DNA from 3 places in the Streptomyces sp. NPDC092045 genome. Region 1 is predicted to be linked to each of the others. Evidence: riboswitches for the same ligand, from Rfam matches in the RefSeq annotation. Region 1 holds a riboswitch; each other region holds the start of a gene.
The links. A riboswitch is a leader RNA that binds a small molecule or an ion and turns the genes downstream of it on or off. The one in region 1 is predicted to bind cobalamin.
Positions count from the first base shown of each region.

Region 2: it holds a riboswitch for cobalamin, as region 1 does, so the genes downstream of both, cobN (cobaltochelatase subunit CobN) here and ACIQKA_RS13755 (ribonucleoside-diphosphate reductase subunit alpha) in region 1, are expected to answer to the same signal.
Region 3: it holds a riboswitch for cobalamin, as region 1 does, so the genes downstream of both, ACIQKA_RS23535 (cobalamin biosynthesis protein) here and ACIQKA_RS13755 (ribonucleoside-diphosphate reductase subunit alpha) in region 1, are expected to answer to the same signal.

Region 1 covers NZ_JBIVSC010000004.1:55,741-65,478, forward strand. The annotation lists gene ACIQKA_RS13725 (HD-GYP domain-containing protein) at 1-791, shown strand, start outside; gene ACIQKA_RS13730 (HD-GYP domain-containing protein) at 788-2,065, shown strand; gene ACIQKA_RS13735 (hypothetical protein) at 2,145-3,125, shown strand; gene def (peptide deformylase) at 3,193-3,828, shown strand; gene ACIQKA_RS13745 (DUF2809 domain-containing protein) at 3,804-4,202, opposite strand; gene ACIQKA_RS13750 (ribonucleotide-diphosphate reductase subunit beta) at 4,465-5,481, opposite strand; gene ACIQKA_RS13755 (ribonucleoside-diphosphate reductase subunit alpha) at 5,481-7,856, opposite strand; cobalamin riboswitch at 7,986-8,126, opposite strand; gene ACIQKA_RS13760 (GNAT family N-acetyltransferase) at 8,176-8,685, opposite strand; gene mctP (monocarboxylate uptake permease MctP) at 8,767-9,738, opposite strand, start outside.
Region 2 covers NZ_JBIVSC010000005.1:91,301-101,038, forward strand. The annotation lists gene cobN (cobaltochelatase subunit CobN) at 1-2,177, opposite strand, end outside; cobalamin riboswitch at 2,217-2,351, opposite strand; gene ACIQKA_RS16245 (cobalamin biosynthesis protein CobG) at 2,562-3,830, shown strand; gene ACIQKA_RS16250 (precorrin-8X methylmutase) at 3,827-4,477, shown strand; gene ACIQKA_RS16255 (precorrin-2 C(20)-methyltransferase) at 4,474-5,982, shown strand; gene ACIQKA_RS16260 (cobalt-precorrin-6A reductase) at 5,979-6,707, opposite strand; gene ACIQKA_RS16265 (cobalt-precorrin-5B (C(1))-methyltransferase) at 6,720-7,844, shown strand; gene ACIQKA_RS16270 (50S ribosomal protein bL37) at 7,925-7,999, shown strand; gene cobM (precorrin-4 C(11)-methyltransferase) at 8,063-8,812, opposite strand; gene cbiE (precorrin-6y C5,15-methyltransferase (decarboxylating) subunit CbiE) at 8,809-9,738, opposite strand, start outside.
Region 3 covers NZ_JBIVSC010000011.1:47,765-57,502, reverse strand. The annotation lists gene ACIQKA_RS23545 (putative cobaltochelatase) at 1-869, opposite strand, end outside; gene ACIQKA_RS23540 (cobyric acid synthase) at 937-2,493, opposite strand; gene ACIQKA_RS23535 (cobalamin biosynthesis protein) at 2,490-3,461, opposite strand; cobalamin riboswitch at 3,496-3,627, opposite strand; gene ACIQKA_RS23530 (hypothetical protein) at 3,943-4,164, opposite strand; gene ACIQKA_RS23525 (anion permease) at 4,177-5,451, opposite strand; gene ACIQKA_RS23520 (alpha/beta hydrolase) at 5,834-6,961, shown strand; gene ACIQKA_RS23515 (hypothetical protein) at 7,355-8,815, shown strand; gene ACIQKA_RS23510 (VOC family protein) at 8,853-9,263, opposite strand; gene ACIQKA_RS23505 (neutral zinc metallopeptidase) at 9,323-9,738, opposite strand, start outside.

The DNA.
Region 1 (9,738 bases):
TGCACGGCCTCGCCGGGCTGATGATGGGCGTCCTGTGGCGCGGCAGCCACGGACCGGCCGCGGGGCTCTTCGTGCTCCTGCCCATGTACGTCTCCTGCTGGGCCTTCGCCCAGTACCACCGCGAGCGCGCCGCCCACCAGGCCACCATCCGCGCCCTCGTCCAGGCCGTCGACATCAAGGACCGCTACACCCGCGGCCACAGCGAGCGCGTCGGCCACGCCTCCGTCCTCATCGCCCGCGAACTCGGCATGCCCGAGGACCGGCTCGACGCCGTCCGCTTCGCCGGCATCCTGCACGACGTCGGCAAGCTGGGCGTGCCCACCCGGGTGCTCCGCAAGGACGGGCCCCTCACCCCCGAGGAGCGCCGGGTCATCGAGCTGCACCCCGAGTACGGGCACGAGATCGTCCGGGGCATCGGCTTCCTCGGCGAGGCGCGGACCGCGATCCTCCACCACCACGAGCGCATGGATGGCAGCGGCTACCCCTACGGGCTGCGCGGCGAGCAGATCCCCGAGTTCGCCCGGATGGTCGCCGTCGCCGACGCCTTCGACGCCATGACCTCCAACCGCTCCTACAGCCGCGCCCGGCCGGTCCCGGTCGCCGTCGCCGAACTGGAGCGGTGCGCCGGCACCCACTTCGACCCCCGGATGGTCGGCGCCCTCGTCCGGGCCCTGGACCGGCACGGCTGGCGGCCCGCCGTCACCGCCGACGAGCCCCCGCCCGGCGGGAACGTGCCCAAGGCCCGGGGCGCGTCCACCCCGTCCTCCACCCCGTCCGGGGAGCGCGCGTGAGGCCCGGCGTCCTCACCGTCGGCGCCGTCCGCACGGCCGCCCTGCTGCTCGGTCTCACCGCCCTCGGCTCCACACTCCGGCACGGGATCGACCGGCCCGGCACCGCCCTCGCCTTCGGCGCCCTCGTCGCCCTCGGCGCACTGGTCCGCCGGGGCGCTCCCGGCGAGCGGGAGCCCGCGCCGCTCGCCGCCGCCGGGGCCCTGGCGTACGCCCTGCTCGGCGAGAGCGCCGGGAGCCCCGCCACCCACGGCGTCCTCCAGACCGTCGCCGTCGCCACCGCCGCGGGCCTCGCCGGGGCCGCCCCCCACCTCGTCCGGGGCCGGGGCCCGGGCCCCGACCACCTCGCCCGCCGCGTCCTCACCATCGGCTTCGCCGCGCTCTGCTTCCAGCCCCTCCGTCCCTCCGGCGCGGTCGTCCGCCACCTCGGCGAGGGCCCGCCGTACGTCCTCTCCCTCGGGCTCCTGCTCCTCCTCACCGCCCTGTGCGACGCCGTGCTCGCCGCCCTCCTGCTCCGCGCCCGTACGGGATTCCCCTACGGCCCCCTCCTCCGCGACGAGCTGCGCGCCCTTCTCGGCATCGGCTCCGCCGTCTGCGCCACCGGCGCCGTCATGGCCCTCGGCGTCGCCGCCGCCGGACCGTGGGCCCTGCCCGTGCTCGCCGTCCCGCTCCTGCTCACCCAGGTCTCCCACCGGCGCTACGAGGCCGTGCGGACCGTCAACCGGCAGACCATCGCCTCCCTCGCCCGGGCGACCGAGGTCGCCGGCTGCACCCCGCCCGGCCACGCCCGCCGGGTCGCCGCCCTCAGCACGGCCGTCGGACGCGAGCTGGGCCTCTCCGGGAACGAACTGACCGTCCTCGAACACGCGGCGCTCATGCACGACATCGGCCAACTCTCCCTCGTCGACCCGGTGGAGGGCGGCGCCACCGCCCTCCTGCCCGCCGAGGACCAGCGCCGGATCGCCCTCCTGGGCGGCGCGGTCGTCCGCAGGACCGGGGTCCCGCCGGCCGTCGCCGTGATCGTCGAGCGGCAGGCCGAGCCGTACCGCGAGCAGCCGCTGCCCGCCCGGATCGTCCGGACCGTGAACGCCTACGACGACCTGACGAGTACCGGACCGGGAACCGGGGCAGGAGGGGGTGCGGGCGCGGCGCTCGACGCCCTGGAGAGGCTCCGGCTCGGCACCGCCCGCGACCACCACCCGGACGTCGTCGAGTCCCTGGCCAGGGTCCTGGCCCGGGGCGGGGCCTCCGGGATGACCCCGGTCGTCCCTGGGTAACCCATGGGTAATGAGCGCGTGTCCGACCGGGCATGGTTGGATGCGAACAAGAGGGTGAAGCGACCGGCAGGCGGGAATCGTGAAGATCTTCGGGAAGGTACGGCATCGGCCCTCCGCCTCGTGGCGGCAGGCCACCGACCGCGCGTTCACGCTGATCGGCGACGGCCGGTACGAGGACGCGGGCGCGCTCCTCACGCGCGCGGCGGACCTGGAGCCCTGGCTCTCCGAGTCCTGGTTCAACCTGGCGCTGCTGCACAAGTTCCGCCACGACTGGGAGCAGGCCCGGGCCGCCGGACTGCGCGCGGTCGCCCTGCTCGACAAGGAGACCGGCGCTCCCGACTGGTGGAACGTCGGCATCGCCGCCACCGCGCTCCAGGACTGGCCGCTGGCCCGCCGCGCCTGGCAGGCGTACGGGCTGCGGGTGCCCGGGGCCGCCTCCGGCACGGGCGAGCCCGTCGGCATGGAGCTGGGCAGCGCCGCCGTCCGGCTCTCGCCCGAGGGCGAGGCCGAGGTCGTGTGGGGCCGCCGGCTCGACCCGGCACGGATAGAGGTGCTCTCCATCCCGCTGCCGTCCTCCGGGCGCCGCTGGGGCGAGGTCGTCCTCCACGACGGCGTGCCGAACGGCGAGCGCACCACCACCGCCGGGCCCTCCTACCCGGTCTTCGACGAGATCGAGCTGTGGGCCCCCTCGCCCGTCCCCACCTGGGTGGTCCTCCTGGAGGCCGCGACCGAGGCCGACCGGGACGCCCTGGAGCAGCTCGCCGCCGAGGCGGGCTTCGCCGCCGAGGACTGGTCGTCCTCCGTGCGGCTGCTCTGCCGCGCCTGCTCCGAGTCGACGATGCCGAGCGCCGAGGGCGAGGGCGAGCACTCCGACCCCCACGACCACAGCGAGCCGGGGCACCCCGGGCCGCTCGGCCACCGCTCGCCCGGCGAGCTGTGGGTGCCGGAGCGGGAGTGCGGCATCGCGGCCCCGGCCGGGCTCGTGCGCGGACTCCTCGACGGCTGGGTGGCGGACAGCCCGGACAGCCGCGAGTGGCGGGATCTCGAAGAGGTCTGCTGAGCGGCCCGCCCCTTCCCCGTAGGCTGTCCTCCGACGGAATCGGGTTTTCAGGAAGGCGCGGCCGGACATGGCGCAGCAGGAGACGGACGAGCAGACGCAGATCAACGACGGTTTCGTCGTGGACACGGAGGACTGCGAGGCGCGCGAGCTCGCCCACCGCGAGCGCGGCAAGGCCCGCCCGATCACGGTCGTCGGCAACCCGGTGCTGCACAAGGAGTGCAAGGACGTCACCGCGTTCGACGACGAGCTCGCGGCGCTGATCGACGACATGTTCGCCAGCCAGAAGGCCGCCGAGGGCGTGGGCCTGGCCGCGAACCAGATCGGCGTGGACCTCAAGGTCTTCGTCTACGACTGCCCGGACGACGAGGGCGTCCGCCACACCGGCGTCGTGATCAACCCGGTGCTCCAGGAGCTGCCGGCGGACCGCCGCGTCCTGGACGAGTCCAACGAGGGCTGCCTCTCCGTGCCGACCGCCTACGCCGAGCTGGCCCGCCCGGACTACGCCGAGGTCCACGGCCGCGACCCGCAGGGCAACCCGATCAAGGTGCGCGGCACCGGCTACTTCGCCCGCTGCCTCCAGCACGAGACGGACCACCTCTACGGCCGCCTCTACATCGACCGCCTCTCCAAGCGGGACCGCAAGGACGCCCTGCGCCAGATGGAGGAGGGCACCCCGCGCTACGAGACGGTCCCGAACGACTGATCCGCGCCTCTTCGTGCCCGTACGGCGCGGTGGACGGCCCAGCCGAACACCGCGCCGACCGCGTACCAGAACAGGTCCGGCGCGTTGAACGACGTGCCGAACACGAGCCGCGCGAGCGTGCTGTGCGCGGCCAGCTCCGCCGGGACGCCGCTCAGCTGGAACAGCTCCACGGCGCAGCTGAACCCGAGCGCGGTCCCTGCCGCCGCCCCTGCCTCGACGCGGGGTGCGAGGAGCACCACGAGGGTCATGACCAGCACCGTGTAAAGCGCGTCTCCCGCGTGCTCGGCGACGATCCCGGACCCCGTGGAACGGGCTCCGAGTCCCACGGCGACGACCACCAGGGCCGCACCGCCCGCCCGGAGGCGCGTCCGCATGCGATCGTCCGTGCCAGAGCCTGGCGTCATCGCTCCGTGCCTTTCTCGAAGTCGACCAGGACCTGAGAGGCCAGATCCACCCGCGCGCCGGACAGCAGGCCCCGGTCGAACCGCCACGGCACCCCCCGATGTCATCCGTTGCCGCGTCCCGCCTCGCGCACGTGGTGGTGCCCGCACGATACGGGTGCCGGATCCGCCGGAGCGGGGCATACGGCGAAGGGCCCCGCACTCCGGAGAGTGCGGGGCCCTTTCCCTTACGTGCTCAGAAGTCCTCGTCCAGGTCCACCGAGCCCTCGACCGCCACCTGGTAGGCGGACGGGCGGCGCTCGAAGAAGTTGGTCAGTTCCTGGACGCCCTGGAGCTCCATGAAGGAGAACGGGTTCTCCGAGCCGTACACCGGGGCGAAGCCGAGGCGCTGGAGGCGCTGGTCGGCGACGCACTGGAGGTACTCGCGCATCGACTCGGTGTTCATGCCCGGCAGGCCGTCGCCGCACAGGTCGCGGCCGAACTGGAGCTCCGCCTCCACGGCCTCCTTCAGCATGTCCGTGACCTGCTGCTGGAGCGCGTCGTCGAAGAGCTCCGGCTCCTCCTTGCGGACGGTGTCCACGACCTCGAAGGCGAAGTTCATGTGCATCGTCTCGTCGCGGAAGACCCAGTTGGTGCCGGTCGCCAGACCGTGCAGCAGGCCCCGGGACCGGAACCAGTACACGTACGCGAAGGCGCCGTAGAAGAACAGGCCCTCGATGCACGCGGCGAAGCAGATCAGGTTGAGCAGGAAGCGGCGGCGGTCGGCGGCCGTCTCCAGGCGCTCGATCTTCTCGACCGAGTCCATCCACTTGAAGCAGAACTGCGCCTTCTCGCGGATGGAGGGGATCTCCTCGACCGCGTCGAACGCGGCGGCGCGGTCGTCCGGGTCGGGCAGGTAGGTGTCGAGCAGCGTCAGGTAGAACTGGACGTGCACGGCCTCCTCGAAGAGCTGCCGGCTCAGGTAGAGCCGCGCCTCGGGGGAGTTGATGTGCTTGTACAGCGTCAGGACCAGGTTGTTCGAGACGATCGAGTCGCCCGTCGCGAAGAACGCGACCAGACGGCCGATCATGTGCTGCTCGGCCGGGGTCAGCTTGGCGAGGTCGGCGACGTCCGAGTGGAGGTCGACCTCCTCGACGGTCCAGGTGTTCTTGATCGCGTCCCGGTAGCGCTCGTAGAAGTCCGGGTAGCGCATGGGACGGAGGGTGAGTTCGAAGCCCGGGTCGAGCAGGTTCTTCTGTTCGGTGGAGCTCATTACTGGCAGGCCTCGCAGGACTCGGGGTTTTCCAGGGAGCAGGCGACCGCGTCGGGGTCGGCGACCTGCTGGACGGGGATCGGCGCGGCGGCGGCCGTCGACGCCTGGGCGGCGCGGGCGATCCGGGTGGCCGGGCGGGAGCGCAGGTAGTACGTCGTCTTGAGGCCCTGCTTCCAGGCGTACGCGTACATCGACGACAGCTTGCCGATGGTGGGCGTCTCCAGGAACAGGTTCAGCGACTGCGACTGGTCCAGGAACGGGGTGCGGGCGGCGGCCATGTCGATCAGGCCGCGCTGCGGGATCTCCCAGGCCGTGCGGTACAGCTCGCGCACCTCGGCCGGGACCCAGGTGAAGCCCTGCACCGAGCCGTTGGCGTCGCGCAGCGCCTCGCGGGTCTGCGCGTCCCAGACGCCGAGCCTCTTCAGCTCGTCGACCAGGTACGAGTTGACCTGGAGGAACTCGCCCGACAGCGTCTCGCGCTTGAACAGGTTGGAGACCTGCGGCTCGATGCACTCGTACACGCCGGCGATCGAGGCGATCGTCGCGGTCGGCGCGATGGCGAGGAGGAGGCTGTTGCGCATGCCGACGGCGGCGATCCGCTCGCGCAGCGCCGTCCAGCGCTCCGGCCAGTTCAGCTCCACGTCGTAGTGGTCGGGGTGCAGCACGCCCCGGGCGGCGCGGGTCTTCTCCCAGGCGGGGAGCGGGCCGTTGCGCTCGGCGAGGTCGGCGGAGGCCTCGTACGCGGCGAGCATGATCCGCTCGGCGATCCGGGTGGAGAGCGCCCGCGCCTCGGGGGAGTCGAAGGGCAGCTTCAGCTGGAAGAAGACGTCCTGGAGGCCCATGGCGCCCAGGCCGACCGGACGCCAGCGGGAGTTGGAGCGGCCCGCCTGCTCGGTCGGGTAGAAGTTGATGTCGACGACCCGGTCGAGGAAGGTGACGGCCGTGCGGACGGTCGCGTCCAGGCGCTCCCAGTCGATGTCCGAACCGGACACGAACGCGCCGAGGTTGACCGAGCCCAGGTTGCAGACCGCGGTCTCGCCGTCGTCCGTGACCTCCAGGATCTCCGTGCAGAGGTTGGAGGAGTGGACGGTGTGGCCGGGCTCGGCGGTCTGGTTGGCCGTCCGGTTCGAGGCGTCCTTGAAGGTCATCCAGCCGTTGCCGGTCTGGGCCAGGGTCCGCATCATCCGGCCGTACAGGTCGCGGGCCGGCATCGTCTTGCGGGCCAGGCCGGCCGCCTCGGCCCTGCGGTAGGCGGCGTCGAACTCCTCGCCCCACAGGTCGACGAGCTCGGGCACGTCCGAGGGGGAGAACAGCGACCACTCGGCGTCGGCGTTCACGCGGCGCATGAACTCGTCCGGGATCCAGTGCGCCAGGTTCAGGTTGTGCGTGCGGCGCTGGTCCTCGCCCGTGTTGTCGCGGAGCTCCAGGAACTCCTCGATGTCCGCGTGCCAGGTCTCCAGGTAGACGGCGGCGGCGCCCTTGCGGCGGCCGCCCTGGTTCACGGCGGCGACGGAGGCGTCCAGGGTCTTCAGGAACGGCACGATGCCGTTGGAGTGCCCGTTGGTGCCCCGGATCAGCGAACCGCGGGCGCGGATGCGGGAGTACGAGAGGCCGATGCCACCCGCGTGCTTCGAGAGGCGCGCGACCTGGTGGTAGCGGTCGTAGATGGAGTCCAGCTCGTCCTGCGGGGAGTCCAGGAGGTAGCAGGAGGACATCTGCGGGTGGCGGGTGCCGGAGTTGAAGAGCGTGGGGGAGGACGGCAGGTAGTCCAGCCGGCTCATCAGGCGGTACAGCGCGGCCACTTCGTCGAGCGCGCGGACGCTCTCGTCCTCGGCCAGGCCGCAGGCGACGCGCAGCATGAAGTGCTGCGGGGTCTCGATCACCTTGCGGGTGATCGGGTGGCGCAGCAGGTAGCGCGAGTAGAGGGTGCGCAGGCCGAAGTAGCCGAAGCGGTCGTCGCCGGCGCGGTCGATCGTGGCGTCGAGGCGGTCGGCGTGCAGCGCGACGAACTCGGCGGTGCGGTCGGCGATCAGGCCCTCGCGGTGGCCGACGGCGACCGAGGAGGAGAAGTCGACCGAGCCCTGGGAGGCGGCCTCGTCCGCGATGGTGACGGTGAGGAGCCGGGCGGCGAGCCGGGAGTACGCCGGGTCCTCGGCGATCAGGCCGGCGGCCGCCTCGGTGGCCAGCTCGCGCAGCTCCGCCTCGTCCGCGGCGGAGCTGCGGCCGCGGAGCGCGGCGGCGGCGACCCTGCCGGGGTCGGTGTCGGGGAGATCGGCGGTGAGGTCGGTCAGGGTCCGCAGCAGTACGGTCCCGGGGCCGTCGCTCTCGACCGCGGAAGCCTCGGCCGAAGCCGGATCGGCGGGCGCGATGGTCACGTGGGGGCTCTCCCTCGCTCGGCTCGGGGCCTCGGCGGGGGAGGGCGGACGGGCGGGCGTCCAGGCGTGACGCGCCGCGTCCACCGGCCCACTCCGCGAGGCCCGGACGTCTGTGGCACCCGGAACGGAAGGACCGGGTGCGCTGTCGGCAGGTGTTCGGACTCACCCCGGACGAAACCGCACGAAGCACACCGTTGCGGGACAGTTCCGGATTCGCGCCGGATTCCCCTGCGTCGACAGCGAGGACGAGCATACATGTGGGGGGCGCCGCTCATGGCACCCCCCACATGTTGTGTCGCCCCCTGGAAGGGACTTGGGCTCAGAACTCCAGGGAGTAGGTGCGCAGAGAGTGATCGGGGGAGGGCTCCCAGTCCCGGTGCGGGGTGCGGACGAAGCCCGTCCGCTCGTAGATCCGGTGCGCCGCGATCATCTCCGCGCCCGTCGAGAGCACGATCCGGGCGCACCCCGGGAGGGCCCGCGCCCGGTCGACACAGGCCCGTACGAGGGCCTCCCCGACGCCCCGGCCGCGGGCCTCCCGGGCGACCGCGAGCATCCGGAACTCGGCCTCGCCGGCCACCGCGATGTCGGCCCACGGGGTGCCGCCCCGGGCGAAGGTCACCCCGCCGACGATCCGCCCCGCCGCGTCCCCGGTGTCCTCCGCGACGAGGACCTCGCTCTCGCGGGCCCGCCGCTCCGTGTCCCGCAGCACGGCCAGGTAGGAGTCCTCGGCACCGTACTTCAGCAGTCCGTCGTCCAGATAGGTGCGCCCGGTCAGTTCGCCGAGCACCTCGTACTCCTCGGGCCGTACCGCCCTGATCGTGAAGTCCATGGGGGAAGTGTGCACACCGGGGACGCGCCGGGGCCCGGGGCCTCCTGGTGGAGGTCCCGGGCCCTTTCGGCGCTGCCGGTGTCAGTGGGTGGGCGTGGTGGCCTTCTCCATCTCGACCCGGACGCCGGGGTCGCCGGCGTCGGCCGTGTAGTCCGACGGAGAGGTCTCGTCGACGCCCTCGGGGGCCTTGAGGGCCTTGAGGACGAAGGTGAGGACCACGGTGACCACGACGTTGAGGACGAAGGCGGTGAGGCCGATGTAGCCGATCTCGCCGATGCCCGGGATCTCGGCGGAGGAGCCGCCGAAGTGCTTCTGGGTCGGGCTGGCGACGCCGTAGGCGGCGACCGTGCCGTAGACCATGCCGACGGCCCAGCCCGCGAGCAGCGCCCAGCGGTGGAACCAGCGGGTGAACAGGCCGCCCACCAGGGCCGGGAAGGTCTGGAGGATCCAGATGCCGCCGAGCAGCTGGAAGTTGATCGCGACCGTCTTGTCCATGGTGAGGACGAAGGCGAGCGCGCCGACCTTCACCAGGAGCGAGACGATCTTGGAGACCTTGGTCTCCTGCGCCGGAGTGGCGTCCGGCTTGATGAAGTCCTTGTAGATGTTCCTGGTGAAGAGGTTGGCCGCGGCGATCGACATGATCGCGGCCGGGACGAGCGCGCCGATGCCGATCGCGGCGAACGCGACGCCCGCGAACCAGTCCGGGAACATGGTCTCGAAGAGCTGCGGAATGGCGAGCTGGCCGTTCTTCACCTGGATCCCGGCGGCGATCGCCATGAAGCCGAGCAGCGCGAGCAGGCCCAGCATCAGCGAGTACAGTGGCAGGATCGTGGTGTTGCGGCGGATGACCTCGCGGCTCCGGGACGACAGCGTCGCCGTGATGGAGTGCGGGTACATGAAGAGCGCGAGCGCGGAGCCGAGCGCGAGCGTCGCGTACGTCCACTGGCCGGCCTCGCCGGGGACGAGCGCGCCGCGCGGCTTGTCGGTCGCCGGGTTGGTCTGTGCGAAGGCCTCGCCCGCCTTGCTGAAGATCTCGTCGAAGCCGCCCAGCTT
Region 2 (9,738 bases), on a different contig from region 1:
CGCGCCCTGGCCTCCGCCTCGTCGGCGGTGGTGCGGGTCGCGGCCGACTCGTCCAGGCCCAGGGCCTCGCGCAGACCGGGCAGCGCCTGCGTGCCGCCCCAGATCTGGCGGGCGCGCAGGATGGAGAGGACCAGGTTGACCCGGGCCTCGCCGGCCGGGGCGCCGCCGAGGACGTGCAGGCCGTCGCGGATCTGGGCGTCCTTGACCTCGCACAGCCAGCCGTCGACGTGCAGCAGGAAGTCGTCGAAGCCGTCGTCCTCCGGGCGCTCCTCCAGACCGAGGTCGTGGTCGAGCTTGGCGGCCTGGATCAGGGTCCAGATCTGGGCGCGGATCGCGGGCAGCTTCGCCGGGTCCATGGAGGAGATCTGCGCGTACTCATCGAGGAGCTGCTCCAGGCGCGCGATGTCGCCGTACGAGTCGGCGCGGGCCATCGGCGGCACCAGGTGGTCGACCAGGGTCGCGTGCACGCGCCGCTTGGCCTGGGTGCCCTCGCCCGGGTCGTTGACCAGGAACGGGTAGACCAGCGGCAGGTCGCCGAGGGCCGCGTCCGGACCGCAGGCGGCGGACAGGCCGGCGTTCTTGCCGGGCAGCCACTCCAGGTTGCCGTGCTTGCCCAGGTGGACCATGGCGTCGGCGCCGAAGCCGCCGTCCTCGGCGCGGGCCGCGATCCAGCGGTAGGCGGCCAGGTAGTGGTGGGACGGCGGGAGGTCGGGGTCGTGGTAGATCGCGATCGGGTTCTCGCCGAAGCCGCGCGGCGGCTGGATGAGGACGAGGAGGTTCCCGCGCCGCAGGGCGGCGAGCACGATGTCGCCCTCCGGGTTCCGCGACCGGTCGAGGAACATCTCGCCGGGCGCCGGGCCCCAGTGCTCCTCGACGTGGGTGCGCAGCTCCTCGGGGAGGGTCGCGTACCAGCGCTTGTAGTCGGCGGCCGGGATGCGGACCGGGTTCCTGGCCAGCTGCTCCTCGGTCAGCCAGTCCTGGTCGTGGCCGCCGGCCTCGATGAGGGCGTAGATCAGCTCGTCGCCGTCGCCCGAGACCAGGCCGGGGAGGTCCTCGGCGGGCCCGAAGTCGTAGCCCTCCTCGATCAGCCGGCGCAGCAGGGAGACGGCGGAGGCGGGGGTGTCGAGGCCGACGGCGTTGCCGATGCGGGAGTGCTTGGTGGGGTACGCGGAGAGGACGAGCGCGAGCCTCTTCTCGGCGTTCGGGATGTGCCGCAGGCGGGCGTGCCGCACGGCGATCCCGGCGACGCGGGCCGCGCGCTCGGCGTCCGCCACGTACGCGGGCAGGCCGTCCTCGTCGATCTCCTTGAAGGAGAACGGGACGGTGATCAGGCGCCCGTCGAACTCGGGGACCGCGACCTGGCTGGCGGCGTCCAGCGGGGAGAGGCCCTCGTCGTTCTCCTCCCACGCGGACCGCGAGCCGGTCAGGCAGAGGGCCTGGAGGATCGGCACGTCGAGCGCGGCGAGCGCGCCCGCGTCCCAGGCCTCCTCGTCGCCGCCGGCCTGCGCCTCGGCGGGCTTGGTGCCGCCCGCCGCGAGGACGGTGGTGACGATGGCGTCGGCGGTGCGGAGGGTGTCGAGCAGCTCCGGCTCGGGGGCGCGCAGGGAGGCCACGTACAGCGGGAGGGCGCGGGCTCCGGCGTCCTCGATCGCCTCGCACAGGGCGTCCACGAAGCCGGTGTTGCCGCTCATGTGGTGGGCGCGGTAGTAGAGCACGGCGATCGTCGGGCCCTCGGTGGCCTTCGGCGTGCGCTCCAGCGGGCCCCAGGTCGGGGCGGCGGCCGGGGCCTCGAAGCCGTGGCCGGTGAGCAGGACGGTGTCGGAGAGGAAGCGGGCGAGCTGCTCCAGGTTGGCGGGGCCGCCGTGCGCCAGGTAGGCGTGCGCCTCGGTGGCGACGCCGACGGGCACGGTGGACGCCTCCATGAGCTGCGCGTCGGGCGCCTGTTCGCCGCTGAGCACGACGACCGGCTTCCCGGCGGCGCGGATCGCGTCGAGCCCGTCCTGCCAGGAGCGGAGGCCGCCGAGGAGCCGGACGACGACGAGTTCGGCGCCGTCGAGGAGCCCGTCGAGGTCGGCGAGCGGGAGCCGGGACGGGTTGGCGAACCGGTACTCCACCGGTCCGCCGGCCGCGCGGGCACTGAGCAGGTCGGTGTCGGAGTGCGACAGCAGCAGAAGCATGGCGAGCGCAGGCCTTCCTCGGGGTTGTCCGCGCCCCGGGTGGTCGTGTGGACGGCAGGAGTTCCTGACTCACCGGCCCGGAGGTGCCGGGCCGGCTCACAGTGGCGGGACCGCGCCGGAATCTCACCGGGCTTCCTCCCCGGGGTCCTGGGACCCCATGCCGCTTGCATCCTAGATCGTGAACTCCGGACGCCGGAGGGAGCGGGAGGGTCGGGCGGATCACACCGGAGCGGGGCCGGGGCGTGCCGGCTCACACCCGTCCGGCTCGTGGAAAGCCGATCCCCGTGCCCCCGCCTGCTCCCGGGGAGCCGGTCCCCGTGCCCCCGCCGCGGCACCCGGAGTCAGGCCGGTCACACCCCGCCGGCCGCCGGTTTTCCCGTGGGTATGCTCGCCGCCATGCCGCCCGTCCCGACCCCGAAGCCCGCCCCCGGCGCACCCCGTGTGCGGGAGCGCGGCGACGCCTGCCCCGGGGCGCTGCGGCTGCACTCCGCCGACGACGGGCACCTGGCCCGACTGCGGCTGCCCGCAGGAAGGTTGACGGCACGTCAGGTGGAGGTCCTGGCGGACGCCGCCGAGGCCCTGGGGGACGGGCGGATCAGCGTCACCTCGCGCGGGAACGCCGAGCTGCGCGGCCTCGCGGACGGCTGCGGGGCGGAGCTCGCGGCGCTCCTGGCGGAGGCGGGCCTGCTGCCCTCGGCCACCCACGAGCGCGTCCGCAACATCGTGGCCTCCCCGGCCGCGGGCCTCGACGGACTCGGCGCGGCCGACGTGCAGTTGTGGGCCCGCGAGCTGGACGAACGGCTCTGCGCCGCGCCCTGGGCCGCCGCGCTCTCGGGCCGTTTCCTCTTCGTCCTGGACGACGGCCGCGGCGACGTCACCGGCCTCGGCGGGGATGTGACCTTGGTCGCAGTGGACCCCCGCACCGCGCTCCTGCACCTGGGCGGCCGGGCCGTGCGCGTCGCCGCCGCCGACGCGCCCCGCGCCGCCCTCGCCGCCGCCCACGTCTTCCTCTCCGCCGCCCGCGCGGCCGGCACCGGCGTCTGGCGCGTGCGGGAGCTGCCGGAGGGCTCCGGGCCCGACGTACGAGACGTACGAGACGTGCGCGACGTACGAGACGCAAGGCGCGACGGACGAGAGGCGCTCGCCGCGGAAGAGGTGTCCGAGCCGGTCCTGCCGCAGGGGCCGCCGCCCGCCCCCGGCCCCCTCGGGCCCGCCGCCCTCCACGTGCTCGCCCCCCTCGGCCGCCTCACCGCCGCCCAGCTCCGCGCCCTGCTGCCCGCCGACGAGGTCCGGCTCACCCCCTGGCGCGGAGCCGTAGTCGTCGGAGCCGGACCCGACCGGGCGCCCGCGCTCGACGCGGCCGGACTGATCACCCGGCCCGACTCCCCCTGGGCCGGCGTCAGCGCCTGCACCGGGCGGCCCGGCTGCGCCAAGTCCCTCGCGGACGTCCGGGCGGACGCGGTCCCCGGCCGCCCCGGCCTGCCCGTCCACTACTCCGGGTGCGAGCGCCGCTGCGGACACCCGCACGGCGACTGGGTCGACGTCCTCGCCGCCCCCGGCGGCGGCTACCTGGTCGACGGCGCCCCCGTCCCCCGCACCGATCTGGCCCCCGCGGTCACCACGGCCCGTACCGCGCCCCGCACAACGAGATGAGCGAGAACAGGATGTTCGACTACGAGAAGGACGGCACGGAGATCTACCGCCGCTCCTTTGCCACGATCCGCGCCGAGGCGGACCTCACGGGCCTGCCCGCCGACGTCGCCCAGGTGGCGGTCCGGATGATCCACGCCTGCGGCATGACGGACCTCGTCCAGGACATCGCGTACTCGCCGGGCGTCGTCGCGAGCGCCCGCGCCGCGCTCCGGGCGGGCGCGCCGATCCTCTGCGACGCGCAGATGGTCGCCAGCGGCGTCACCCGCAAGCGGCTGCCCGCCGACAACGAGGTGCTCTGCGCGCTCTCCGACCCGGCCGTCCCGGCCCTGGCCGCCGAGCTCGGCACCACCCGCTCCGCCGCCGCCCTCGAACTGTGGCGGGACCGCCTCGAAGGCTCCGTCGTCGCCATCGGCAACGCGCCCACCGCCCTCTTCCACCTCCTGGAGATGGTCGCGAAGGGCGCGGGGCGGCCCGCCGCCATCCTCGGCATACCGGTCGGCTTCATCGGCGCCGCCGAGTCCAAGGACGCCCTCGCCGACAACACCCTCGGCCTCGACCACCTCGTCGTCCGGGGCCGGCGCGGCGGCAGCGCCATGACGGCCGCCGCGATCAACGCCCTCGCGCACGAAGCGGAGATCCAGCAGTGACCGGGAACCCGGCCGGAAACACCGTCGGCAAGCTGTACGGCGTGGGGCTCGGGCCCGGCGACCCGGACCTCCTCACCCTCGCCGCCGTGAAGGCCATCGCCGAGGCCGACGTGATCGCCTACCACTCGGCCCGCCACGGGCGCTCCATCGCCCGCTCGATCGCGGCCCCGCACCTGCGCGAGGACCACGTCGAGGAGCGGCTGACGTACCCGCTCACGGTGGAGACCACGGACCACCCCGGCGGCTACCGGGGCGCCCTGAACGACTTCTACGAGGAGGCGGCGGCCCGGCTCGCCGCCCACCTGGACGCGGGCCGCACGGTCGCGGTCCTCGCCGAGGGCGACCCGCTCTTCTACGGCTCGTACCAGCACATGCACAAGCGGCTCGCGCACCGCTACGACACGACCGTCATCCCCGGCGTCACCTCGGTGAGCGCCGCCGCCGCCCGGCTCGGCGAGCCGCTGTGCGAGGCGGAGGAGGTCCTGACGATCGTCCCGGGCACGCTGCCGGAGGACGAGCTGACGGCCCGGCTCGCGGGCACGGACTCGGCGGTCGTGATGAAGCTCGGCCGCACCTTCCCCACCGTGCGACGGGCCCTGGAGCGGGCCGGGCGCCTGGAGGACGCGCGGTACGTGGAGCGGGCGTTCATGGCGGGCGAGCGGACCGGGCGCCTGGCGGAGGTGGACCCGGAGTCCGTCCCGTACTTCTCGGTGGCCGTCCTGCCCTCCCGCGTCGACGAGGAGCCGCCGGTGCGGGAGCGCGGCGAGGTCGTCGTGGTCGGCACGGGCCCGGCGGGCGCGCCCTGGCTGACGCCGGAGTCGCGCGGCGCGCTCGTCAACGCGGACGACCTGGTCGGCTACACCACCTACCTGGACCGGGTGCCGGTCCTGCGCCCCGGCCAGCGGCGCCACGGCTCCGACAACAAGGTGGAGTCGGAGCGCGCCGAGTTCGCCCTCGACCTGGCCCGGCGCGGGCACCGGGTCGCGGTCGTCTCGGGCGGCGACCCGGGCGTCTTCGCGATGGCGACGGCGGTCCTGGAGGTGGCGTCGGAACCGGAGTACGCGGACGTGCCCGTACGGGTCCTGCCGGGCGTGACCGCCGCCAACGCGGCCGCGGCGGCGGCGGGCGCCCCGCTCGGCCACGACTACGCGACGATCTCGCTCTCCGACCGCCTCAAGCCCTGGGACGTCATCGCGGACCGGCTGCGCGCGGCGGCCGTCGCGGACCTGGTCCTCGCCCTGTACAACCCGGGGTCCAAGTCCCGCACCCACCAGGTGGCGGCCGCCCGCGACCTCCTCCTGGAGGTCCGCTCCCCCGACACCCCGGTGGTCGTCGCCCGCGACGTGGGCGGCCCCGAGCAGTCGGTCCGGGTGCTGACCCTGAAGACCCTGGACCCCTCCGAGGTCGACATGCGCACCCTCCTCCTGATCGGCTCCTCGCAGACCAGGGCGGTGGAGCGGGCGGACGGCCGCACGATCGCCTGGACGCCGCGCCGGTACGGCTAGGATCCGTCCCGTACCCAGGCGGCGGCCTCCTCCGGGGTCGTCGCCACCGGTACGCCCTCCGGGACCGGCGGGCGGCGGACGACGACGACCGGGACGCCGGCCTCGCGGGCGGCGGTCAGTTTCGGGGCGGTGGCCGCGCCGCCGCTGTCCTTGGTGACCAGGACGTCGATCCGGTGGCGGCGCAGCAGCTCGCGTTCGCCGTCGAGGGTGAAGGGCCCCCGGTCGAGGAGGACCTCGGTGCGGGCCGGCAGCGGGGCCCCGGGGGCGTCGACCGAGCGGACGAGGAACCACTCCGGGCGGTCGGCGAAGGCGGCGAGGCCCATGCGGCCGGTCGTCAGGAACACGCGGTCGCCGAGGTCGTCCAGGGCCCGGGCGGCCTCCGCCAGGGAGCCCGCCTCGCGCCAGTCGTCGCCCTCCTCCGGCACCCAGCCGGGACGGCGCAGGGCGAGCAGGGGAACATGGACGGTGGCGGCCGCGAGGGCCGCGTTGAAGCTGATCCGCTCGGCGAAGGGATGGGTGGCGTCGATGACCGCGTCCACCGCGTGCGCGCCGATCCAGGCCGCGAGCCCGTCGGCGCCGCCGAAGCCGCCGATCCGGACCTCCCCCTCGGGCAGCCGGGGCCGGGCGACCCGTCCCGCGAGGGAGCTGGTGACCCGGACGCGGGGGTGGAGCAGTCCCGCGAGGGCGCGGGCCTCGGTGGTCCCGCCCAGAACGAGTACGTGCACAGGAGCCCCTTCGTGAGTTCGGACGGCGGGCGCGAGGCCCAACTCAAGCACACCGGTCTGCGCCCGGGCTGGACGACCGGTGCCTGCGCGACGGCGGCGACGACGGCCGCGTACACGGCGCTCCTGACCGGGGACTTCCCGGATCCGGTGACGATCACGCTGCCGAAGGGGCAGACGCCGGCGTTCGCGCTCACGGCCGAGGAGCGCACCGGGGACACGGCCATGGCGGCGGTGGTGAAGGACGCGGGCGACGACCCGGACGTCACGCACGGGGCCGTGATCCGCTCGACGGTGCGGCTGCTGCCGCCGGGTTCGGGCGTGGTCTTCCGGGCCGGCGAGGGCGTCGGCACGGTCACCCTGCCGGGCCTCCCGCTCGACGTGGGCGAGCCGGCGATCAACCCCGTGCCCCGGCAGCTGATGCGCGAGCACGTGGCGCGGGTCGCCGCCGCGCACGGCGGCACGGGGGACGTCGAGATCACGGTCTCCGTCGACGACGGTGCCGAGATCGCCCGCTCCACCTGGAACCCCCGGATCGGCATCCTCGGCGGCCTGTCGATCCTCGGCACGACCGGCGTCGTCGTCCCGTACTCCTGCTCGGCCTGGATCGACTCGATCCGCCGGGGCGTGGACGTGGCCCGCGCGGGCGGCCTCACGCACGTCGCCGGCTGCACCGGCTCGACCTCGGAGCGGACGGTGACGGGCCTGTACGACCTGCCGGAGATCGCCCTGCTCGACATGGGCGACTTCGCGGGCGCGGTCCTCAAGTACGTCCGCCGCCACCCGGTGGACCGGCTGACGGTCTGCGGCGGCTTCGCGAAGCTCTCCAAGCTGGCGGCGGGCCACCTGGACCTGCACTCGGCCCGCTCCCAGGTCGACAAGGGCTTCCTGGCGGACCTGGCCCGCGCGGGCGGCGCGTCCGAGTCCCTGGCGGCGGAGATCGCCGCCGCGAACACCGGTCTGGCCGCCCTCCGCCTCTGCGAGGCCGCCGCCGTCCCCCTCGGCGACCTGGTCGCCGCCCGCGCCCGCGACGAGGCCCTGGCGGTCCTGCGCGGCGCCCCGGTCGCGGTGGACGTGATCTGCGTCGACCGCGCGGGAACGGTGGTGGGGCGGTCCTCGGTGAGGGGGCCGGGGGCGTGAGACCGGCACGACGTGCGGACCGGGGGGCCCGCCCCTAGGCTGGGCCGCGAACACCCGACGAGCGATCGAGAGGGAGTCTCATGTCGAAGCGCGGCAACAAGCGGCGGGCCCGGAAGAAGAAGGGCGCGAACCACGGCAAGCGGCCGAACACCTGAGCCGGTCCGTGGTGACGGAGGGGCCCCGGGGATCTCCCCGGGGCCCCTCCGCGTGCGAGGGCGTCAGCAGGCGTGGCGGTCGCGGGCCGGGTCGTACAGGTGGCTGTCGCGGAACTCGGAGGCCGCCAGGGTGCGGCCCACGATGATGACGGCGGTCTTCGTGATCCCGGCCGCCTTCGTCTGCGCCGCGATGTCGTCGAGGGTGCCGCGCAGGACGACCTCGTCGGGGCGGCTGGCCATCGCGACGACGGCGGCGGGGCAGTCCGTGCCGTAGTGGGGGACGAGTTCGGCGACGACCCGGTCGACGTAGCGGGCGGCGAGGTGGAGGACGAGCAGGGCGCCGCTGCGGCCCAGGGTCGCCAGGTCCTCGCCCTCCGGCATCGGCGTGGCCTGCTGCGCGATCCGGGTGAGGATGACGGTCTGGCCGACCGTGGGGACGGTCAGCTCCCGCTTCAGCGCGGCGGCCGCCGCCGCGAAGGCCGGGACGCCGGGGACGACCTCGTACGGGATGCCGAGCGCGTCCAGGCGGCGCATCTGCTCCGCGACCGCGCTGAACACCGACGGGTCGCCGGAGTGCAGCCGGGCCACGTCCCGCCCGGCCTCGTGGGCGGCGGCGATCTCCGCGACGATCTGGTCCAGGTCCATCCGGGCCGTGTCGACGAGCCGCGCGTCCGGCGGGCACTCGGCGAGCAGCTCGACGGGGACGAGGGAGCCGGCGTAGAGGCAGACCCCGCACGTCGCCAGGGTCCGCGCGCCGCGCACGGTGATCAGGTCGGCCGCGCCGGGGCCCGCGCCGATGAAGTAGACGGTCATCCCTCTTCAGAACCTTTCGTGACGGGCCGCCGCGCGACGGACCCCTCCGTGACGGGCCTCTCGGTGACGGACCCCTCCGTGACGGGCCCCTCGGTGACGGACCCCTCCGTGACGGGCCCCTCGGTGACGGACCCCTCCGTGACGGACCGCTCCATGACAGGCCCCTCCATGACGGACCGTTTCGTGACGGACCACTGTGTGACCGGCATCGCCTGCCGCCAGCCGGTGAAGCCGCCCACGGGGACGGCGGTGGCGACCGCGAGCCGGACGAGTTCCCCGCCGTGGCGGCGGTGGGCCTCGGCGAGCAGCGCCTCGGATTCGAGCGTGACGGTGTTGGCGACGAGCCGGCCGCCGGCGGGCAGCGCGTCCCAGCAGGCCGCGAGCAGGCCGGGGGCGGTCAGGCCGCCGCCGACGAAGATCGCGTCCGGGGCCGGGAGGCCCGCCAGGCCCTCCGGCGCCGGGGCGGTGACGACCCTCAGGGCGGGGACGCCGAGCGCGTCGGCGTTGCGCGCGATGCGGGCGGCCCGCTCGGGGCTCTTCTCGATCGCGACGGCGCGGCAGGCGCGGTGGGTCCGCATCCACTCGATGCCGATGGAGCCGGAGCCGCCGCCGACGTCCCAGAGGAGTTCGCCGGGGGCGGGCGCGAGGGCGGCGAGGGTGGCGGCGCGCACGTACCGCTTGGTGAGCTGCCCGTCGTGCTCGTACGCCTCGTCCGGCAGGCCCGGCGCGGCGCCGAGCCGGAGCGCGTCCGGGTCGCGCGCGCAGTCGAGCGCGAGGACGTGGAGGGCGTCGGTCCGCTCGTGCGGCCAGGCGTCGGCGGTCGCGTCGAGGAGCCGTTCGCGGGGCCCGCCGAGCTGCTCCAGGACCCGGATCCGGGTGCCGCCCCAGCCGGTGTCGCGGAGGTACGCGGCCACGTCGGCGGGGGT
Region 3 (9,738 bases), on a different contig from region 1:
CAGGCGGCGAGCGCGGTGGCGGTGCGGGCCATGACGATGTCGGCCCGCATGCCGTCCACCTCGAACGCGGCGCAGGTCGCGGCGATCTGGAGCAGCACGGCGTCCCCGAGGACCACCTGCGGAAGGAGGGCGCGCGCGGCGGCGATCCGTCCGCGCAGCGCGCTCTCCTCGCCGGTCCAGCGCGCGGCGAACGCGGCCGGGTCGTCCTCGAAGGCGAGCCGCCGCCGCACGACCTCCACCCGCTGCTCGGGCTCGCGGGAGGCGGCGACCTCCACGGTGAGCCCGAACCGGTCGAGGAGCTGCGGCCGCAGCTCGCCCTCCTCGGGGTTCATGGTCCCGACGAGCAGGAACCGCGCGGCGTGCCGCACGGAGACGCCCTCGCGCTCCACGTAGGAGGAGCCCATGGCGGCGGCGTCGAGGAGGTGGTCGATCAGATGGTCGCTCAGGAGGTTGACCTCGTCGACGTAGAGGATGCCCCGGTGGGCGTCGGCGAGCAGGCCCGGCTCGAAGGCCTTCACGCCCTCCGCGAGCGCCTTCTCGATGTCGAGCGAGCCGACGAGCCGGTCCTCGGAGGCGCCGACGGGCAGTTCGACCATCCGCGCGGGCCGCTCGGCCCCCGGACCCGCCTCGTGCGGCCCGTCCGGGCAGCCCGGGTCGGGCGAGGCCGGGTCGCAGCTGAACCGGCAGCCCGCGACCACCGGCACGGCCGGCAGCAGCTCGGCGAGCGCGCGCACGGCGGTGGACTTGGCGGTGCCCTTCTCGCCCCGGACGAGCACACCGCCCACGGCCGGGCTGACGGCGTTCAGGAGCAGCGCGAGCCGCAGGTCGTCCATGCCGACGACGGCGGTGAACGGGTACCGGGTGCTCATCGGGTGGTCTCTCCTTCGAATCGCTGGTGTTCGGACGACGGCGCGCGGCCGTCGGCGGCGGGCCCGTTCACGGCGCCCCGGGCGGCACGAACGGCAGCCCCGCCGGGGCGCCCTCCTCGATCAGCCGCAGCAGCGCGTCCGTGTCCGCGTGCTCCTCGATCAGGTCGCCGAGCCGGTCGAGCTGCTCCTCGCGCAGGGCGCCGAACGACGTGTCCGGGGCCGGGACGAACCGGCGTCCGGCCGCCGCCGCGACCTCCCGCAGGAACGCCCGCCGGAAGCCGTCGCTCTCCAGCGAGCCGTGCCAGTGGGTGCCCCACACGGAGCCGACCCGGCACCCGTCCAGGAAGGGCTCCCCCCCTCGTACGTCCGCGACGCCGTGGTGGATCTCGTACCCCTCGACCCGCTCGCCGAGCGCCTCGCCGACCGGCCGGGCCAGGATCTTCCCGACCCCGAACCGCACCCGTACGGGAAGGAGTCCGAGCCCGTCGACCACACCGGCCTTCGACTCGACCTCGTCCTCGATCCGCTCGCCCAGGGCCTGGAAGCCGCCGCAGATGCCGAGCACCGGGCGGCCCTCGGCCACGCGTCGGGCCAGGGCGTCCGCGAGGCCGCGCTCCCGCAGCCAGGCGAGCGCCTTCACCGTGCCGCGCGTGCCCGGCACGACCACCAGGTCCGCGTCGACCAGCTCCTCGGGCCGGTCCACGAACCGGACGACCACGCCCGGCTCGGCCGCCAGCGCGTCCACGTCCGTGAAGTTGGACATCAGGGGGACGGCGCAGACGGCGACCCGCAGCACGTCCGCGCCGAGCGGCGGCGCCACGACCGACTCCCGGACGGTGCCCCGCAGGGAGACCCGCAGGCCGTCCTCCTCGTCGATGCCGAGCCCGTGCGCGTACGGCAGGACGCCGAAGGTCCGGCGCCCCGTCAGGCCGTACAGCATGTCGAGCCCGGGTTCGAGCAGGCCCACGTCGCCCCGGAACTTGTTCACCAGGTACCCGGCGACGAGCGACTGGTCCTCGGGCGACAGCAGCGCCGTCGTGCCGAAGAACTGGGCGAAGACCCCGCCCCGGTCGATGTCCCCGACCACCACCACGGGCAGCTTCGCGGCCCGCGCCACGCCCATGTTCACGATGTCGGTGCGCCGCAGGTTGATCTCGGCCGGGCTGCCCGCGCCCTCGCAGATCACCGCGTCGTGCGTGCTCCGCAGCTCCTCCAGGCACGCCATGACCGGCTCGAACAGCTCCTTCCGCCGGCCCCCGTGCAGCGCCTTCCCGGGGGACGACCCCCCGGACCCCCCGAAGAACCCCTTGGCGCTCATCTCGCCCACCGGCTTGCCCATCAGGACGACCTGGCTGGAGCGGTCGCCGCCCGGCTTGAGCAGCACCGGGTTCATCAGCGCGGTCGGCTCGACCCGGGCGGCCTGCGCCTGCATGGCCTGGGCCCGGCCTATCTCGGCGCCCCCGCGCGTGACGAAGGAGTTGAGGGACATGTTCTGCCCCTTGAACGGCGCCACCCTCAGGCCCTTGCGGACCAGCCACCGGCAGATCCCGGCCGTCACGACGCTCTTGCCCGCGTCGGACGTGGTCCCGGCGACCAGCAGGCCCCCGCCCCTCCCGCCCCTCATGCGCTCCTCCGCTTCCCGCGCTTCACCGCGCCGGCGATCAGACGGCCGCCCACGCAGGCGGCCAGGGTCAGTGCGGTCACCCGGCGCGAGAGCGCCACCGCCCGTTCGATGTCCGCCACCTCGACGGCCCGCCCCTCCCCGTTCAGGACCGGCCGGTGCTCGACGCGCCCGCCGTACGAGAGGGTGCCCCCGAGCCGTACGCCCAACGCGCCCGCGAAGGAGGCCTCGACCGGGCCCGCGTTGGGGCTCGGGTGCTTCGGCGCGTCCGCCCGCCAGGCCCGCACGGCTCCGCGCGGGTTCCCGCCGGCGGCGGTGGCGAGCACGGCCGTCAGGCGCGCGCCCGGCCAGCCGGCCAGGTCGTCGAGGCGGGCCGAGGCCCAGCCGAAGCGGCGGTACCGGGCGGACCTGTGGCCGACCATCGCGTCCAGGGTGTTGACCGCCCGGAAGCCGACCAGCCCCGGCACGCCCGCGACCGCGCCCCAGAACAGGGCGCCGACCACGGCGTCCGAGGTGTTCTCGGCGACCGACTCGACGACCGCGCGGGCCATCGCGGGACCGTCCAGGGACTGCGGGTCGCGCCCGCACAGGTGGGGCAGCCGTTCGCGGGCCACCTCCAGGTCCCCGGCGGCCAGCGCCCCGCCGATCGCGCGGGCCTCCCGGCCCAGGGTCGTCCCGCCGACGACGGCCCACACGGAGGCGGCGGTCAGCGCGGCGGCGGCGGCCGGCCGGTCCCGCACGGCCCGGGCGGCGAGGGCGCCGAGGGCGGCGGTGGAACCGGCGCAGACGGCGGTGTGCAGGGCGCCCCAGCCGCGGTGGTCGTGGTGGAGGCGCCGCTCGACGGCGGCGGCGGCCCGGCCGAACGCGGCGACGGGGTGGCCCCGGCGGGGGTCGCCGAGGAGCAGGTCGACGGCGAGGCCCGCGGCCGCTCCGTACGCGAAGACACCGGTGGCTCTGCTGCGGCCGGGCATGGCGCTATGTCCTCACTCAGGGTCCGCGCCCTGGATCGACGTGACCGGCGGCGAGAGTTCCTGACTCCCGGACCCTCGGATCCGGTCACAGTGGCGGGACCGCGCCGGATTCGCACCGGACTTCCTCTGCTGCCGCCGTAATGGCCTCGGCAGTCCACCACGCCCCGAGAACGGGCGTCAACCCAGCCTTGACCTGCGGCGGCGCACTGTGCGGAGCACCACAGGAAAGGGGCCGGGGGGGGGGGGCCCCCCCCGGGGGGCGGCCCCCCCCCCGGGGGGGGGGGCCCCCCCCCCCCCACCCCCCACCACCGGACCCCCCCCCCCCCCCCCCCCCCTCGGGCAGACCCCTTGGACCCGCGAGGCCCGGCCCGCCCCCCCCCCCGCCGCCCCCCGCCCCCCGCCCCCCCCCCCCCCCCGCCCGGGGGGCCGGCCCCCCCCCCCCCCCCCCCCCCCCCCCCCCCGGCCGGTGGAGCGGGGACCGTCAGACGACGATCAGGTAGATGCCGTACGCCACGGCGGCCAGGCACAGCCCGAAGCAGGCGTAGGCGCCGGTGCGGGCCAGGGCGGCGGAGCCTCCCCGGGCCGCGGCCCCCTCCTGCTTGGTGAGGCCGACGATGCCGAGGCTGAAGAGGCCCACCAGGGCGACGGTGGCCACGAGGCTGACGCCGAAGACGGAGCCGAGGGCTGCCCAGTCGATCTTCATGTGGTTCTTTCCTTAGACCTTCGCGGCCGGGGCCGGGGGAGCGGTCGGGTCGGTGGGGGCCGGGGCGAGGATGGTCGCCTTGAGGTCCTCGTCGGTGACGGCGGCCACGGAGCCGGCCGGCGGCGGGGTGACGGCCGCGATGGCGGTGGTCACCACGCCCGCGGGCTCGGCGCCGGGGGCGTCGAGGTCGTCGGCCGTGACGTTGTGGTGGTCGACCGGCTTGCGGCGGGAGAGCGCCCAGATGACGGCCGAGCCGGTCACGAGGAGGACCGCGACGGCGGCGATGCCCCAGGGGCCCTGCTTGGTGAGGAACTCGGCGCCGGCGCCGACCAGGCCCGCGGCGGGCAGGGTCAGGCCCCAGGCGACGAACATCCGGGTCGCGGTCGACCAGCGGACGACGCCGCCCTTGCGGCCGAGGCCGGCGCCCATCACGGCACCCGAGCAGGACTGGGTGGTGGAGAGGGAGAAGCCGAGGTGCGAGGAGGCCAGGATGACCGTCGCGGCACTGGTCTGGGCGGCGAAGCCCTGCTGCGGCTGGAGGTCGGTGAGGCCCTTGCCCATGGTGCGGATGATGCGCCAGCCGCCCAGGTAGGTGCCGAGCGCGATGGCGACGCCGGCCGAGACGACGACCCAGAGGGGCGGGTTCGAGCCGGGGGCGACGACGCCCTGGGTGACCAGGGCGAGGGTGATGATGCCCATCGTCTTCTGGGCGTCGTTGGTGCCGTGGGCGAGGGAGACGAGACCGGCGGAGGCGATCTGACCGGCCCGGTAGCCCTTGGCCGTGGCCTTCGCCCCGGGGTCGGCCTTGATCCTGTACGTCAGCTTGGTCGCGAACATCGCGGCGAGGCCCGCGACGAGCGGCGCGGCGACGGCCGGGATGAGGACCTTGGTGACGATGGTGGAGCCGTTCACGGCCGACCAGCCGGCCGACATGACCGCGGCGCCGATGAGGCCGCCGAAGAGCGCGTGGGAGGAGCTGGACGGGAGTCCGAGCAGCCAGGTCAGCAGGTTCCACAGGATGGCGCCGACCAGCGCGGCGAAGATCACCTCCGTGCGGATGCCCTCTTCGTTGATGATCCCGCCGGAGATCGTCTTGGCGACCTCCACGGACAGGAACGCGCCGACGAGGTTGAGCACGGCGGACATGGCCACCGCCGTCTTGGGCTTGAGCGCACCGGTCGAGATGGTCGTGGCCATCGCGTTGGCGGTGTCGTGGAAACCGTTCGTGAAATCGAACACGAGAGCTGTCACGACCACAATGGCGAGCAGCAGCGTGATGTGTTCCATTTACCCAGGCAATCGTTCGACGTCAGTGGCTGGTCGAACGTAAGCAACCTGGGTGAACGGAAGATGAACTGGGTCGGGCGGCGTGGTGTCCCTAACCGGTGTCAAGAGATTCCGCTTGGCCCTCCGGAGGGGTCCGCGGGAGGTGCCGTCCACGATGCGGTCACCCCGTGACCCCGGGTAATCCGGGCCCGCGCAGGGCCTCGGCGGCTCGCCCCGGTTCCTCCCCCGCCGCCCCGTTCCGTTCCCCGGACCGGACCACCCGACCGGGGGACCCCGCCGAGGAGAGCCGCGTCACTCTCCCGGGGCGGGTCCCCGGGCCCCGGAACACACCCCTCCGGACCTTCCGGTGGCACCCCGGTCCCGTCCTGCGGACACTGGGGGCGTGCGCCCGGCTACAGCGACGGCAGCGGCCGTCACCACCCTGTTCGGTGCCGGCGCGGCCGCGGTCGCGGCCGGCCGGTACGCCAGCGACCTCGCCCTCAAGGCGTCGTCCGTACGCCCCCTGCCCGGCGATCCGAGACTGACCGTGCACGCCACGGGCCCCGACCGGATCACCCTCACCCGCAGCCTCGCCTCGCTGCGCCCCGGCACGTACGGCATGGAGGGCCACGGACTGCACGCCGTCCTCGGCCCCGTCCTCGACCGGGCCCCGCACACCGCCGACACCGTCGTCCGGCGCCTGGAACGGGTCGAGCTCGGCGCCCCCGGGCCCGGCGCCCGCGTCCGGCTCACTCCCGGGCTCCACCGGGGCACGCCCGCGAGCGCCCTCGGGCTCGACCACGAGGACGTGGAGATCCCCGGCGAGCTCGGCCCCCTGCCCGCCTGGCTCGTGCCCGCGCCGCGCACCACCTGGGTGATCGCCCTGCACGGCCTCGGCACCACCCGCGAGCACCCGCTCAACGTCGTCCCCTTCTACCACCGGCACCGGATCCCGGTCCTCGTCCCCGCCTACCGGGGCGACGAGGGCGCGCCGCCCTCCCCGGACGGCCTCGCCCACCTCGGCGACTCCGAGTGGCGCGACGTCGACGCCGCCCTCCGCTACGCCGTCCGCCGCGGCGCCCGGAAGGTCGTCCTGCACGGCTGGGGCCCCGGGGCGTCGATGGCCCTGCGCGCCGCCGCCGCGTCGGGGGTGCGCGACCGGATCGGCGGCCTCGTCCTCGACTCCCCGGTCCTGGACTGGGAGGTCACCCTCCGCAACCTGGCGTCGGCCCGGCACGTCCCCGGGCTCCTGATGCCGCTCGCCGTCCGCGCGGCCCGGGGCAGGACCGGCCCGCACGGCGACCTCCTCCAGCTCGCCTCGGCCCCCGGCGCCCTGCGCGCCCCGGTCCTCCTCTTCCACGGCCCCGAGGACGCGATCGCCCCCTGGGAGCCCTCCGCCGAACTCGCCGCCCGCCGCCCCGACCTGGTCAGCCTCCGGACCGTCCGGGACGCCCCGCACGCGGCGATGTGGAACCCGGACCCGGTCCGCTACGAGGAGTCCCTGCGCCGCTTCCTCGTCCCACTGCTCTGAGCCGCCCTGCCCGGGGCCACCCCCACCACCGGCCCGGGACTTCCCCGGCACCGGCCCGAGGCGTCCCCGCCCGGCGCCGCGACGCGAGGGCTTCCCCGGCGCCGGCCGGGGCTTCCCGGAGCTGTGCACAGGCCTCTCCCGCACCGGCCCGGGGCGCCCCCGCCCGGCGCCGCGGCCCGGGGGCTTCCCCGGCGCCGGCCCATGGCTTCCCCGGCACCCGCCCGGCGCCCTCCCCGCACCGCCCGCAAGCGCTCGGCCGGGGGTCTCCGCACCGACTTCCCGAAGCCTTCGCGAGGCCTCCGTACGGTCTTCGCGGGCCCTTCGCGGAGCCCGTCGCGACGGCGCGCCCGGTTCCGATTGGGCTTTCGGGCCGTCAGCGGGAAGACTGCTCCCGTGACGTCTCGAAAGCCCGATGAACCATTGGCGCGCAACTCCAGACTCCGACTCGTCCGCCCACGGTCGCTGGCCACCGCCCGACGGGCCGTGACGACCCGGCGCACCCGGCCGGCGCCGCGGCCGCCCGAGGGCACTCCGCCCCGCGCGGAACTCGCCCGCCAGGCCCGGCACGTCCTCGCCGACGCCGTGCGGATCGCCCGCTGGGCCGCCGTCGAGGGCGGCGCCCGGACGGCCCCCCGCACCGGCCCCGGCGCCGTCCCTCCGCAGGAACGGGCCGCCGCCGCGCTCGACCTGACGCCCGGCCAGGTCCGGGCCGGCTGGGACCGCGCCCGGCTCGCCGGACTCGTCGAGCTCCACGGCGACACCGCCCGCCCCGGCTGGCGGCTGCACGCCTGGGACCGTGACGACTCCGCCGTGCTCCGCGGCTGGGTCGCCCTCTTCGACGCCTGGTCCCTGGTGCACCCGGCCCCCGAGGGCGTCGCCCCGAGCGCCGTCGCCGAGGTCGTCGAGGCCCTTCCGCAGGTGCTCTCGCTGCTCCAGCTCTCCCAGGGCCCGGTTTCCGTCCCGGCCCTCCTCGACCTCCTCGGCCAGCGGGTCGAGGAGCTCCGCGGGGAGCGCTGCGAGGTCCCCGCGCCCGACCAGGCCCCGGAAGCCGCCGACCGGACCCCGGAACCCTCCGACCGGACCCCGGAAGCCCCGGAGGCGGCCGCCGAGGGCGGCGTCGACGGGCTCCCCGCCCTCCTCGACTGGGCCCTGGAGGGCCTGGCCGCCGTCGGCGCGCTCACCCTGGACTCCGGCGCCGACGAGCGCCACGCCACCCTGACCCCGCTCGGCAACTGGGCCGTGTGGGTCAAGCTGGAGCAGATCTGCGTCGCCGCGCAGAGCCCCGCGGGCAACATCGAGCAGTCCGCCGGGGACATGCTCCGCGGCTGCGCCCGGCTCACCCCCGGCCCGGCCCGCGACGAGTACCGCGCCTGGCTCGCGGCCCGCACCCTCTCCAGCGCCGTGGCCGAACTCCTCGCCGTCGCCCGGGGCGAGGACGCCCTGCTGCGCGGCCTCGCCTTCGAGGCGCTCCGGGTCGTCGGCGCCCCCGCCGAGGCCGAGGTCCGGGCCACCGTCGCCGAGCCCTCGCTCCGCCCGTACGCGCTGCTCTGGCTCGCCGAGTACGAGGGCGCCGACCCGGACGACGCCCAGGAGGTGCTGACCCGGGAGGAGGCCACCTGGCTCTGGGTGGACACCGCCGCGGCCGTCGCCGACCACGGCGAGAGCGCGCTGCTCGTCCGCCACCTCGACTCCGCCGTGCAGGGCACCGTCCCCGCGCTCCTCGACGAGATCAGGGCCGTCGGCCACCCCCGTACCGTCCAGGTCCTGGTCGCCCTGGCCGCCGCCCACCCGGACCCGGCCCTGGCCAAGGCGGTCCGCAGGGCCGCCTTCCAGGTGCACACCGGGGGAGCGTGACGCGCGGCGCCACGGGCGCACGGCCCCCGGCGCCCGGCTACTCCGCCGGGCCGGGGGCGTGCGTCCCGAAGCTCCAGACGTCGCCCTCGGCATCCCGGGCCAGGTGGTCCCGGGCGCCGTGCTCCTGGTCCGCGGGCGGCGCCGGGACCTCCACCCCGTGGACGACCGCGCGCGCGTGGTGCTCGTCCACGTCGTCCACGCGCACGAAGACGCCCGCGGGGCCGGCGCCCGCCATCGCCCGGTCGAACGCGCTCCCGGTGCCCTTGCCGCCGAGCATCACGACGCCGTTCCCGAAGGACGGCTCGGCGTGCGCGACGCGCCCGTCCTCGCCCTCGTACACCCCGGCCGCGGTGAAGCCGAGGCCCTCCGTGAGGAGCTCGATCGCCGCCTTCGCGTCCTCGTACGACAGCGTCGGACGGATGGGGGGCGACCCGGTCACCCCGGTCACGTCCTCTCGGATCGGCCGCGTGTGATCCAGGTCTCAGCCTCGCAGCCGCCACCGACAACTCAGCGGAAGGTGTCGCACCGGGCCATGTCACCGGTCCTGTAGCCCTCGTGGAACCACTGCTGCCGCTGCGCCGCCGAGCCGTGGGTCCAGCTCTCCGGCGTGACCCGGCCCTGGAACTTCTCCTGGATCCGGTCGTCGCCCACCGCGGCCGCCGCGTCCAGGCCGTCCTGGACGTCCTGGTCGGTGAGCTTCGTCAGTAGCGGCCGGCCGGTCTTCTCGTCGGGCGTGGTCGTCGCGTGCCGCGCCCACACGCCCGCGTAGCAGTCGGCCTGGAGCTCGACCCGCACCGCGTTGGAGTCCGCGCCGGTCCGGCCGTCCTGGGCGCGGCCCAGGGTCCCCATCAGGTTCTGGACGTGGTGGCCGTACTCGTGCGCCACCACGTACGCCTGGGCGAAGGGCCCCCCGCTCGCCCCGA